DNA from 3 places in the Siccibacter colletis genome. Region 1 is predicted to be linked to each of the others. Evidence: predicted binding sites of a transcription regulator. Region 1 holds the regulator's gene; each other region holds the start of a gene.
What was found. The regulator ArgR, encoded in region 1, controls arginine synthesis, uptake and breakdown. The targets are predictions, from matches to a motif close to ANTGAATAAAAATACANT.
Positions count from the first base shown of each region.

Region 2: argA (amino-acid N-acetyltransferase) is a predicted target of ArgR. The motif match lies at 1,702-1,719, and genes of this name have one in related genera.
Region 3: argC (N-acetyl-gamma-glutamyl-phosphate reductase) is a predicted target of ArgR. The motif match lies at 2,735-2,752, and genes of this name have one in related genera.

Region 1 covers NZ_CP074352.1:419,515-423,702, forward strand. Annotated here, with positions in the region: gene KFZ77_RS02075 (NAD-dependent succinate-semialdehyde dehydrogenase) at 1-604, shown strand, start outside; gene KFZ77_RS02080 (barstar family protein) at 658-933, shown strand; gene yhcN (peroxide/acid stress response protein YhcN) at 996-1,262, opposite strand; gene yhcN (peroxide/acid stress response protein YhcN) at 1,369-1,632, opposite strand; gene argR (transcriptional regulator ArgR) at 2,001-2,471, opposite strand; gene mdh (malate dehydrogenase) at 2,893-3,834, shown strand; gene degS (outer membrane-stress sensor serine endopeptidase DegS) at 3,895-4,188, opposite strand, start outside.
Region 2 covers NZ_CP074352.1:3,274,114-3,278,301, reverse strand. Annotated here, with positions in the region: gene recD (exodeoxyribonuclease V subunit alpha) at 1-332, shown strand, start outside; gene argA (amino-acid N-acetyltransferase) at 338-1,669, opposite strand; gene amiC (N-acetylmuramoyl-L-alanine amidase AmiC) at 1,897-3,144, shown strand; tRNA gene KFZ77_RS15765 (tRNA-Met) at 3,214-3,290, opposite strand; tRNA gene KFZ77_RS15760 (tRNA-Met) at 3,349-3,425, opposite strand; gene mltA (murein transglycosylase A) at 3,630-4,188, shown strand, end outside.
Region 3 covers NZ_CP074352.1:3,806,178-3,810,365, forward strand. Annotated here, with positions in the region: gene KFZ77_RS18180 (argininosuccinate synthase) at 1-802, opposite strand, end outside; gene argB (acetylglutamate kinase) at 829-1,605, opposite strand; gene argC (N-acetyl-gamma-glutamyl-phosphate reductase) at 1,618-2,619, opposite strand; gene argE (acetylornithine deacetylase) at 2,799-3,950, shown strand.

The DNA of each region.
Region 1 (4,188 bases):
CAATGCCGGCCAGGTGTGTGTCAGCGTCAACCGCTTCTTTATTCAGGACGGCGTCTATGACCAGTTTGTCACGAAGCTGGCGCAGGCGGTGAACGCGCTGAAAGTAGGGAATGGCCTCGATGAGGGCGTGGTGGTCGGGCCGCTGATTGAGCGCTCAGCGGTGGATAAGGTGTGTGAGCATGTTGACGATGCCATCAGCAAGGGGGCAAAAGTACTGGCTGGCGGTAAAGCCCACGAGCTGGGCGGTAACTTCTGGCAGCCGACGGTGCTGGCGGACGCCAGCGACGAGATGACGCTGGCGCAGGAGGAAACCTTCGGGCCGCTGGCCGCCTGCTTCCGCTTCACTACGGAAGAAGAGGTTATCCGCCGCGCTAACAATACGCCGTATGGCCTGGCCGCCTACTTCTATACGCAAAATCTGCAGCGCGTATTCCGCGTTTCCTCGCAGATTGAGAGCGGCATGATTGGCGTAAACGAGTGTGCCGTTTCAACCGAGCTGGGGCCATTCGGCGGCGTGAAGGAGTCCGGCCTGGGTCGCGAAGGCTCGGTGCTGGGGCTGGAAGAGTTTCTGGAAGTGAAGACGCTTCACCTCGGTGGGCTGTAAGCGATGATAACAACAGCGGGCGTGCCGTGCGGCGCGCCCATTCGGAGGCAGACATGAATATCTATACCTTCGACTTTGATGAGATAGAGGATCAGAGTGATTTTTATCGGCAGTTCGCTCGCACCCTGACGCCAGAGAAGGCGCCGGTGAGCGATCTGGACGCGCTCTGGGATGTGGTTACCGGGGGCGGTATTCCGCTTCCGGCAGAGATCGAGTTTACCCATCTGCCAGACGGGCAGCGTCGGCGCTACGGGGCGCTGATCCTGCTGTTTGAAGAGGCGGAAGAAGAGCTGGAGGGGCAACTGCGGTTTAACGTGCGTCACGCCTGAACGGCAGGCATAAAAAAGCCCCTGGCGAGCAGGGGCAAGTCGTCGGACAAGACGACGAGGGTTTATTTGTAGAGTTGTGCGGTGGCGTGCCAGTGGTCGCCCTGAGTTAACTCAGTGACGCGGTACGCGCTGGCCCCTTCTTTGGTGGCTTTTTCCGCTAAGGCCTGACGGATATCCATCGGTGCGCCGGTGATTTCAGTGACCGATACGCTACCCATCGCCTGCATGTTTTGCGCTTCGTCAGCGTTGACCAGATGGGCCGCTGCGCTGGCACCGAAAGACATCACGGAAGCCAGGGCAAGTGCGGCAATATTCATTACGTTTTTCATAATTAACTCCTCAATTCATTACCCGGCGGCCTTAGGGTTAACGTGCCGTTTTTTTGTCTGGGCCGCGCAGGTGATGTTGATTCGGGAAACAGGGTAAAGGGTGAACTTATTTGTACAGTTCGGCAGTCGCGTGCCAGTGATCGCCGGTACGTGCTTCGATGATGCGGTAAGCAGACGCGCCTTTTTCTTCCGCTTTCTGGTTCAGCATTTCACGCATATCCATCGGGGAGGTCGCTACCGCGCCCAGTGATACGGTACCGATAGCTTCGCGGTTCTGCGCTTCATCAGCATTGATAGAGGTGGCTGCAAAAGCACCGAAAGACAGCATGGAGAGAAGGCTCAGAGTCGCTACAGTCGTTTTGATTTTCATGGATGTTTTCCTCGTCGTAATTTTTCTGGAGGGTTCGTTTTGTGACCCTCATCACGAAATCAAGTATACACTAGTCACCCGAAAAATTAATACCATGCTAATGGTTTCCTGCGAAACTTTAACGTAAATGCGCCTTTTTTTATAGCTGATAGTTATAAAAGCGGTTAATTTACAGCCACATTTCTAGCCATATATATTGAAAATCATATGGTTACGGAAAATGAACCTTTTGTGCGGTTTATGTGAAATATTCGTGATGAATATGAGGGGATGGGTAGTTTTTAGCACTAATCGCTAAAGAAGGACTGGTGATAAATAGCAAAAAAGGGGCGAATTGCCCCTTTATCTATCGTGACCTGCGCGGTGAATTACAGTTCCTGCTCGAACAGCACCAGAATGGCTTCGTAGAGATCTTTTACCGTAAAGCCGCGCGCCGGCGTGGTGAAGATGGTGTCGTCGCCGGCGATAGTGCCGAGGATGCCTTCTGCCTTACCTAAGGAGTCCAGCAGGCGTGCAATAAGCTGTGCCGCACCCGGACTGGTATGAATCACGACCACGGCGTCGTTATAGTCGATATCCAGCACCAGATTTTTCAGCGGGCTGGAGGTAGTAGGCACGCCAAGCTCTGCCGGCAGGCAGTAGACCATCTCCATCTTCGCGTTACGGGTACGCACCGCCCCGAATTTGGTCAGCATACGAGAGACTTTGGACTGGTTAATATTTTCGAAGCCTTCGTCCTGTAAGGCCTGAACAATTTCGCCCTGAGAGCTGAATTTCTCTTCTTTCAGGAGCGCTTTAAACGCTTTAACGAGTTCTTCTTGTTTTGATGAGGTACGCATAATTCACCCATGGATGGCGACAGAGACAACATTATTATGCATATGAATGAATTTTTATGCAAACCATCTGCGGTGGTGCAGCCTGAAATAATGTTATGAAAGCGGACGATTTTATCAAAATAAGTTATCAAGGAACATGCCTGTATCACGTCCCGAAAATAAGGGTGAAAGTAAATTAAATGTTATCAAAATGATGTTGTTTTGATGTCTGGTGAGGGTGTAATGTAACCGCCTGTTGATCTGTTGCTTCGGTAGTGACCCGGGCGGTACGGTCAGTGCGCGATGATTCATTACTGCTACCAATGATTGCGTAATGTCGCAGACTTACCGTATGACGATTGTAATTGCATACTCTCTCAATTATGGTCGCCACCACATGGAGTAACGGCACGATTTTGCTAACCATAATAAGGAGTTTAGGATGAAAGTTGCAGTCCTCGGCGCGGCAGGTGGTATCGGCCAGGCGCTTGCCCTTCTACTTAAGACCCAACTGCCTTCAGGCTCAGAACTCTCTCTGTACGACATCGCTCCCGTCACCCCTGGGGTTGCGGTTGACCTGAGTCATATCCCGACCAACGTAAAAATCAAAGGTTTCTCCGGCGAAGATGCGACCCCGGCGCTGGAAGGCGCGGACGTGGTGCTGATCTCCGCAGGCGTGGCGCGTAAACCGGGCATGGATCGTTCCGACCTGTTTAACGTAAACGCCGGCATCGTGAAAAACCTGGTGGCGCAGATCGCAACCACTTGCCCGAAAGCACTGATCGGCATCATCACCAACCCGGTTAACACCACCGTGGCTATCGCGGCGGAAGTGCTGAAGAAAGCGGGTGTGTATGATAAAAACCGCCTGTTTGGCGTCACCACGCTGGATATCATTCGCTCCAACACCTTCGTGGCCGAGCTGAAAGGCAAACAGCCGACGGAGATCGACGTGCCGGTGATCGGTGGTCACTCTGGCGTTACCATTCTGCCGCTGCTCTCCCAGATCCCGGGCGTGAGCTTCAGCGAGCAGGAAGTGGCTGATCTGACCAAACGTATTCAGAACGCCGGGACCGAAGTGGTAGAAGCAAAAGCCGGTGGCGGATCTGCAACCCTGTCTATGGGCCAGGCGGCAGCACGCTTTGGTCTGTCGCTGGTGCGCGCGCTGCAGGGCGAGCAGGGCGTGGTTGAGTGCGCTTACGTTGAAGGCGACGGCGAGCACGCGCGCTTCTTCTCGCAGCCGCTGCTGCTGGGTAAAAACGGCGTGGAAGAGCGTAAATCAATCGGCACGCTGAGCGCGTTCGAACAGCAGGCGCTGGAAGGCATGCTCGACACCCTGAAAAAAGACATCACGCTGGGCGAAGAGTTTGTGAATAACAAATAAGCCCCGTTCGCTGATGAAAAAAAACCGGAACCTGCGTTCCGGTTTTTTTATGCCCGCCCGCTACTGCGGGGTCTGGGTCTCTTCTTCTTTGAATTCCTGAATGGTGACCTGCAGCGTAAGCTTGCGATCGTCACGCATCACCACCACCGGGATCACCGAGCCGGGGCGGATCTCAGCGACCTGGTCCATCGTCTCCAGCGCCGATACCGCAGGCTTATTGTTGACCGAGACGATGACATCATTCACATGAATACCCGCCAGTTCAGCGGCCCCGCCCGGATCCAGCTCGTTAACAATGATGCCCTGAATCTGCTCCATGCCCTGCGTCTGGGCGTGCAGCGGGGCAATTTCACG
Region 2 (4,188 bases), 1.2 Mb from region 1:
AGGGGCTGCGCGTCTGGTTCCCGATGCCTGATGGCACAATTAAGTCAGTCCAGCCGGGGCGTTTACCGGCTCACGAGACGGCATGGGTAATGACGGTGCACAAGTCGCAGGGCTCCGAGTTTGATCATGCTGCGCTGGTGCTGCCGACGCAGTTTACCCCGGTGGTGTCGCGCGAACTGGTCTATACCGCCATCACGCGAGCGCGCAGTAAGCTGTCGCTCTATGCCAGCGAACGCGTGCTGGAGCAGGCGATAGATACGCGTATTGAACGGCGCAGTGGCCTGACGGCGATCTTTGGCGCGCACCAGATTCAGGCTCCAGAGGGAGCCTGAATCTGTCAGGTGAGGTCGGCCATCAGCACTTTCGAGCGGCGCTGATAGTTGTACATCTCTTTTTTACTCTCAGGCAAAGAGTCAATGTCCACTGGCGTAAAGCCGCGCTCCTGGAACCAGTGAATGCTGCGCGTGGTGAGTACAAACAGTTTGCTCAGCCCCATCTGCTTTGCCTGGGTTTCAATACGCTGGAGCAGAACCTCGCCCCGCGCCGAGCTGCGGTAGTCCGGGTGTACTGCCACGCAGGCCATCTCGCCGATTTTTTCCTCCGGGAACGGATAGAGGGCGGCGCAGGCGATGGTCAGATTGTCGCGCTGAATAATGGTGAACTTATCAATCTCCATTTCCAGCTGCTCGCGGGAGCGGCGCACCAGAATTCCCTGCTGTTCCAGCGGGCGAATTAGCTCAAGGATGCCGCCGATGTCGTTGATATTAGCCCGGCGGATCTGCTCGGCACTCTCCATAACAATCTGCGTACCGATGCCGTCGCGGGAAAACAGCTCCTGCAGCAGCGCGCCATCCTCCTGATAGCTGATTAAGTGGCTGCGGCGCACGCCGCTGCGGCAGGCTTTGACTGCGCCGCGCAGGAAACGCACCGTCCCGGAGTGAAAGTCGCCTTTCTCTTCGAGGGCTTCAACCCGGGCCTGGGCTTCATTGGGGAACAGCTCGGAAATGATGTTGCCGTCGTCATCGATGACGCCCTGAGACGAGCAGAAGCCAATCATTTTTTCCGCTTTCAGTTTGCTCGCCAGCTGGGTGGCAATCTCTTCTGAGGTGAGGTTAAAACTCTCACCGGTAACCGATACGGCAACCGGCCCCATCAGCACGATAGCGCCGCTGTCGAGCTGACGGTGGATCGCTTCTTCATCGATGCGGCGAATACGGCCGCTGTGGCAGTAGTCGATGCCGTCATCCACGCCTAACGGCTGAGCAATAATAAAGTTGCCGCTCACCACGTTGATATGTGCGCCCTGCAGCGGCGTATTATTCAGGCTCATGGAAAGGCGAGCGGTGATATCAAGCTGCAGCAGTCCCGCTGCCTGCTTAACCAGTTCGAGGGTTTTGGCGTCGGTCACGCGCGTGTGCTTGTGGTACACCGGTTCATGATGATGCGCTGCCAGGTTAGCGTCGATCTGTGGACGCGCCCCATAAACCAGCACCAGGCGGATGCCCAGACTGTGCAGCAGACCAATATCGTTGACGATGCTGGAGAAGTTCTCATGCTCAATGGCTTCGCCGCCAAGCATAATGACGAATGTCTTACCCCGGTGGGCATTAATATAAGGAACAGAATGGCGGAATCCCTGCACCAGTTCGATTCTACGCTCCTTAACCACGGTAACCCCTCATTGAATTTTTATTCGTAATTTTTGTATTTTTATTCTTTTGTGGCGCAGTGTGCAAGCAGGAATTTCATCCGCCCCTGAGGGTACGCGCCGAGGGTGAAGGAGATATGACGTAATGTTTACCCTTTTATAGATGACAGCGTTAGCGCCTTTCGCTAAAGTTTTGCTCCAATTTTAACAATCTACGCAGAATTTCAGGTTATTTACCCGGGAGTGGCATGTCAGGTTTTAATTCAGGCGTAAGCCGTCGTCATCTTTTGCAGGGGGCGGGGGCAATGTGGTTATTAAGCGTCAGTCAGGTTGGGCTGGCGGCTTCAGGCCAGGTCATCGCTGTGCGCGTCTGGCCTGCCTCCACCTATACGCGCGTGACCATTGAATCAAACCGCGTGCTGAAATACCGCCAGTTTGCGCTAAGTAACCCGGAACGCGTGGTGGTGGATATCGAAGGGATCAATCTGAATGCCGTGCTGAAAGGGTTGGGCAATCAGATCCGCAGTGACGATCCCTTTATTCAGTCGGCACGCGTCGGCCAGTTCGATCCCAATACCGTGCGCATGGTGTTTGAGCTGAAGCAGAACGTGTCGCCGCAGCTGTTCGCACTGGCCCCGGTGGCCGAATTCAAAGAGCGCCTGGTGATGGATCTCTACCCGGCTAACGGCAATCACGCGGAAGATCCGCTGCTGGCGCTGCTTGAGGATTACAACAAGGGCGAACTGGAGCAGAAAACCCCCTCCGGTGGTCCGCAGCCGGGTAAAGCCGGGCGCGATCGCCCGATTGTCATCATGATCGATCCCGGTCACGGTGGGGAAGATCCCGGCGCTATCGGCAAGTACAAGACCCGAGAAAAAGACGTGGTGCTGCAGATCGCTCGCCGTCTGCGCGCTCTGATCGAGAAAAAGAACAACATGAAGGTCTTTATGACGCGCAACGAGGATGTGTTTATCCCGCTCAAGGTGCGCGTTGCCAAAGCCCAGAAGCAGCGGGCGGATCTGTTCGTCTCGATTCACGCGGATGCCTTCACCAACCGCGCGGCGCGTGGATCGTCGGTATTTGCGCTTTCCACCAAAGGGGCCACCAGCACGGCGGCAAAGTATCTGGCGCAGACGCAGAATGCCGCGGATTTGATCGGTGGGGTGAGCAAAAGCGGCGATCGCTATCTCGACCATACGATGTTCGACATGGTGCAGTCGCTCACCATTACCGACAGCCTGAAGTTCGGGAAAGAGGTACTTAAGCGCCTGGGCGGCGTGAATAAGCTGCACAAAAACAGCGTCGATCAGGCCGGGTTTGCGGTGTTAAAAGCCCCGGAGATCCCGTCGATTCTGGTGGAAACGGCGTTTATCAGTAACGTGGAAGAGGAGCGCAAGCTGCGTACGGCGGCGTTTCAGCAGCAGGTGGCGGAGTCGATTCTGGCAGGGATTGAAGCCTATTTTGCCGATGATGCACGGATGGCGCGGCGCGGATAACGCGCCGTTTTTTGGCGGCGCTGAATTTCAGGCATAAAAAAACACCCTTAAGGGTGCTTATTTATAAGTTGGTTGCGGGGGCCGGATTTGAACCGACGACCTTCGGGTTATGAGCCCGACGAGCTACCAGGCTGCTCCACCCCGCGTCCGTCTTACTACTTCTTCTTTTTATTACGCGCTTTTGGCTGTTGCCAGCATCGTAATTGGTTGCGGGGGCCGGATTTGAACCGACGACCTTCGGGTTATGAGCCCGACGAGCTACCAGGCTGCTCCACCCCGCGTCCGTGGAAGCGCACTATACTCCGCTCGCTTTTCGATGCAACCCTTTTTTCCAATAAAACTCGATGTTTGGCTCAGGTTGACTAATTATCCGGCCATTTGTTTATTTACCAGGCGTATTTACTGTTACGCGCTGGCTTCACATTTCAATCCCAGGTACGGTTTGCTATCTTCCTTCGCACGCCGTGGCAAATTCCGGAGAGATCATGAAAGGACGTTGGGCACACTACCTTCTTACAGGGGCAATGATTACGCTGCTTGCCGCCTGTTCCTCAAAGCCTACCGACCGTGGGCAGCAGTACAGCGACGGGAAATTTACCCAGCCTTTCTCATTAGTTAATCAGCCGGATGCCACTGGCGCGCCGATTAACGCCGGCGACTTCGCCGAGCAGGTGAATCAGATCCGCAGCGCCTCGCCACGTCTTTATGGTAGCCAGGGCAATGTCTACAGCGCGGTGCAGGAGTGGCTGCGTGCCGGGGGCGATACCCGCAACCTGAACCAGTTCGGGCTGAATGCCTGGCAGATGGAAGGGGCAGACAACTACGGTAACGTACAGTTTACCGGCTACTACACGCCGGTGGTGCAGGCGCGTCATACCCGTCAGGGCGAATTCCAGTACCCGATTTACCGCATGCCGCCGAAGCGTGGCCGCCTGCCGTCCCGCGCCGACATCTATGCCGGGGCGCTGAGCGAAAACTACGTTATCGCCTGGAGCAACTCCCTGATGGATAACTTCATCATGGACGTGCAGGGCAGCGGCTATA
Region 3 (4,188 bases), 680 kb from region 1:
GGTTTTCCACGATATCTATACGGCCTACGCCGTGCTTCGCACCGATTTTGTTCAGCACTTCAAGACACTGGAACGGGCTGTGGCGTTCGCCGTTAACGGCAACCACGTTGCCTTTCTCAACGGTAACGGTGACCTGCTCCGGCTGATCCGGGGCTTCCAGCGGATCGACGGTCCATACCCAGCAGTCTTTGTTCGGGGCATTCCACGGACTTTCCAGTACGCCGCCTTCGGTCGAGATGTGCCAGGCGTTCTCATCGCGGCTGTAGATTTTTTCCAGCGACGCGGTGGTCGGGATGTCACGCTCTTTCAGGTAGTCGAGCAGCGCTTCACGGGAACGCAGGTTCCACTCACGCCACGGGGCGATCACTTTCAGATGAGGTGCCAGCGCCGCCCAGGCGGATTCAAAACGCACCTGGTCGTTACCTTTCCCGGTTGCGCCGTGGCACAGCGCGTCGGCACCCACTTTGGTTGCCACATCCACCAGCGCTTTGGCGATCAGGGGACGTGCCATTGAGGTACCCAGCAGATAGCTGCCTTCATACAGCGCACCGGTCTGCAGCACCGGGTAGACGTAATCCTTGATGAACTCTTCGCGGGCATCTACCACGTAGCATTCGGTCGCACCTGAGCGCAGCGCTTTCTGCTCAACGCCTTTCAGGTCGTCACGATCCTGGCCGATATCCACCACGCAGGCCACCACTTCACAACCTGCATAGTTTTCCTGCAGCCAGGGAATGATGGCCGAGGTGTCGAGGCCGCCGGAGTATGCCAGTACAACTTTTTTAATGCCGTGGTTTTGCATTGTTTGTTTCCTTAAAAAATCTGTCATCACGCTAAAATGCGGGTGCCAATCGACACCCCATTAAATAAAGAGGGCAGCTGTTCGGCGTGACGCCATGAGGCGATATCCACCGGGCGGCCCAGAGTACGGGCGGCGTCCAGCGCCGCGTTCACTTTGACAATCATGCCGTCGGTGATAATGCCCTGCTCGATAAGCTGCTGCGCTTTGGCGGTGGTCACTTCCGCGATGCGCTGGCCTTTGCCGTCCAGAATGCCGCTGACGTCGGAGAGCAGGATCAGATCTGCACCCAAGGTGGCGGCCAGTGCGGTAGCAGCCTGGTCGGCGTTGACGTTCATCAGCTCACCGTCTGCGGTGACGCCAATAGAGCTGATCACCGGCAGGTAACCCGCCTCAAGCAGCGTGTTGATAAGTTTTGGCGAACCCGGCTCCGCCTGGCCAACGTGGCCGAGGCTTTCGTCAAGCTGGGTTACCTTCACGCTGTCGCCGTCGCCCAGAAACAGGCCGACTGAGGCGATGTCATGCTTCTTCGCCCAGGCCAGCAGGGTTTTGTTGGCGGACCCGGCCAGCGCGCCGGTGATGATGTCAATCTGGTCCGCAGGCGTGACGCGCAAACCGTTTTTCTTGGTAACCGGCAGGTTAAGCTGCTTCATCAGATCGTCCACCACGCAGCCGCCGCCGTGCACGATAACCAGCGGGCGCTGATGCGCCTGACGATAGTTGACCAGCGCGGTAAACAGGCGCTCCAGCGCCTCTTCGCTGTCCAGTAATACGCCGCCTAACTTGATAATTAACGGGTTCATCATCTCACCTGACTGTTAAATAAGTGACTGCGTTTCGGCAAAGCCAAAACGGATATTCGCGCACTGCATCGCCTGGGCCGCCGCACCTTTCAACAGGTTGTCTTCCGCCGCCACCACGATGATGTGCTCATCTTTTACCGCAAAGCCGATGTCGCAGAACGGCAGGCCGACTACGTTTTTCAGTGCCGGTACGCCTTTGTCATAGAGACGCACCAGCGGTTTATCGCCGTAGGCATCCTGGAACACCGCCGCGACCTGCGCATGAGTCACGCCCGGCTTCAGACGGCAGGTGATGGTTTCGAGGATCCCGCGCGGGAAGTTGCCAAGGTGCGGCGTGAAGATCACCGATGCGCCGAGGTGCACCGCGATCTCCGGGTGATGGCGATGGTGAAACACGCCGTAGGGTTGCAGGCTCACTTCACAGAAGCTGTTGGAGAGCGCCGCTTTACGCCCGGCACCGCTGACGCCGCTGGTGGCGTTGATCACCGGCCACTGGTTAAGATCCAGTAAATCCGCGTCGATCAGCGGCTTGATCGACAGCTGCGCTGCGGTCGGGTAACAGCCCGGCACCGCCACCAGCGTCGCTTCTTTAATCTGGTCATGATTCCACTCCGCCAGCCCGTACACCGCCTGCGCCAGCAGGTCGGGATGCTGATGGGTGAAACCGTAATAGGTGTCATAGAACGCCGGATCGTTGACGCGGAACGCGCCGGAGAGATCGAACACCACACAGCCTGCCTTGAGGAACTGCGGAGCGAGGTCGTGACTCACTTCATGAGCGGTGGCGAGAAACACCACATCGGCCTGGCTGAATTCGCTGATGTCGTCCATCGGCTGCAGCGGGAGATCGACAATCCCCTTCAGCTGCGGATGCAGATCGGAGATTAACTTTCCCGCATCATTGCTTTGCGCTGAGACCGTCAAAGCGGTTATGGTCATATGTGGATGGCGATTCACATAAGCCACAAGCTCTGCGCCAGCATACCCACTGGCACCAACAATCAGGGTTTTCAACATCGGGGCTAAACCTTCTTACGTCATTTGCTTCAGGCGCTGGCTGGCGGGCCCAGGCCACGTCAGTGAGCGAGGTTTGAATCACCGAAGCGAAACGAATTCCTTTACGCTCAACGTTATTGTATTTTTATTCATAAATTCTGCATGAATATTGATACTATCCGACCTGAGGTATGTCAACAGTGAAAATGAAATTACCACCATTTATCGAGATTTACCGTGCGTTGATCGCCACACCATCCATCAGCGCAACCGAGGAGTCTCTCGATCAGAGTAATGCGTCTTTAATCAATCTGCTGGCCGGGTGGTTCAAAGAGCTGGGATTCAACGTTGAAGTGCAGCCGGTGCCGGGTACGCGCAATAAATTCAATATGCTGGCGAGTACTGGCCAGGGCGCGGGCGGCCTGCTGCTGGCAGGGCATACCGATACCGTACCCTTTGATGATGGGCGCTGGACCCGGGATCCGTTCACCCTGACCGAGCACGACAACAAGCTCTACGGGCTGGGCACCGCCGACATGAAGGGCTTTTTCGCCTTTATTCTTGATGCGCTGCGTGACGTGGATGTGACGCAGCTGAAAAAGCCGCTCTACATTCTGGCAACTGCGGATGAAGAGACCACCATGGCGGGGGCGCGCTACTTTGCCGAAACCACGGCGCTGCGTCCGGACTGCGCGATTATCGGCGAGCCGACGTCCCTTCAGCCGGTGCGGGCGCACAAGGGGCATATCTCCAACGCCATTCGCGTGCTGGGCCAGTCGGGCCACTCCAGCGATCCGGCGCGCGGCGTGAATGCCATTGAGCTGATGCACGAGGCCATCACCCACATCATGGCGCTGCGCGACAGCCTGAAAGAGCGCTATCACTATGATGCGTTCACCGTGCCGTATCCGACGCTGAACCTCGGTCACATTCACGGCGGCGACGCAGCGAACCGCATCTGCGCCTGCTGCGAGCTGCACATGGATATCCGTCCGCTGCCGGGTATGACGCTCAACGATCTTAACGGCCTGCTGAGTGAAGCGCTGGAGCCGGTAAGCAGCCGCTGGCCGGGGCGTATTAATCTCGCCGAACTGCACCCGCCCATTCCGGGCTATGAGTGTCCGCCGGATCACCAGCTGGTGCAGGTAGTGGAAAAGCTGCTCGGCGCCCAGACGGACGTGGTGAACTACTGTACCGAAGCACCCTTTATTCAGACGCTGTGCCCGACGCTGGTGCTCGGCCCGGGCTCAATCAACCAGGCCCACCAGCCGGATGAGTACATCGAAACGCGCTTCATCAAGCCGACGCGCGAGCTGATTGGTCAGGTAGTGCATCACTTCTGCTGGCATTAGTGATAACAGCGGGTGCCTGGTGCACCCGCCACGCTCTGCCGTCCCCGCGTTATCGCATGAACCCCTGCTCGTACGCCAAAACCCAGGCCGATTCACTGCCTGTCACGCCGCTCGCAGACGCTGCCACTACACATCCGCACGCGGGCTTTTACACAATTTTCATAAGCGTTACTTATCTGCAACCAGATGAATTAACTTTCATAAATTGACGCACTTTATTCAGCTGCTGAACCGTTTT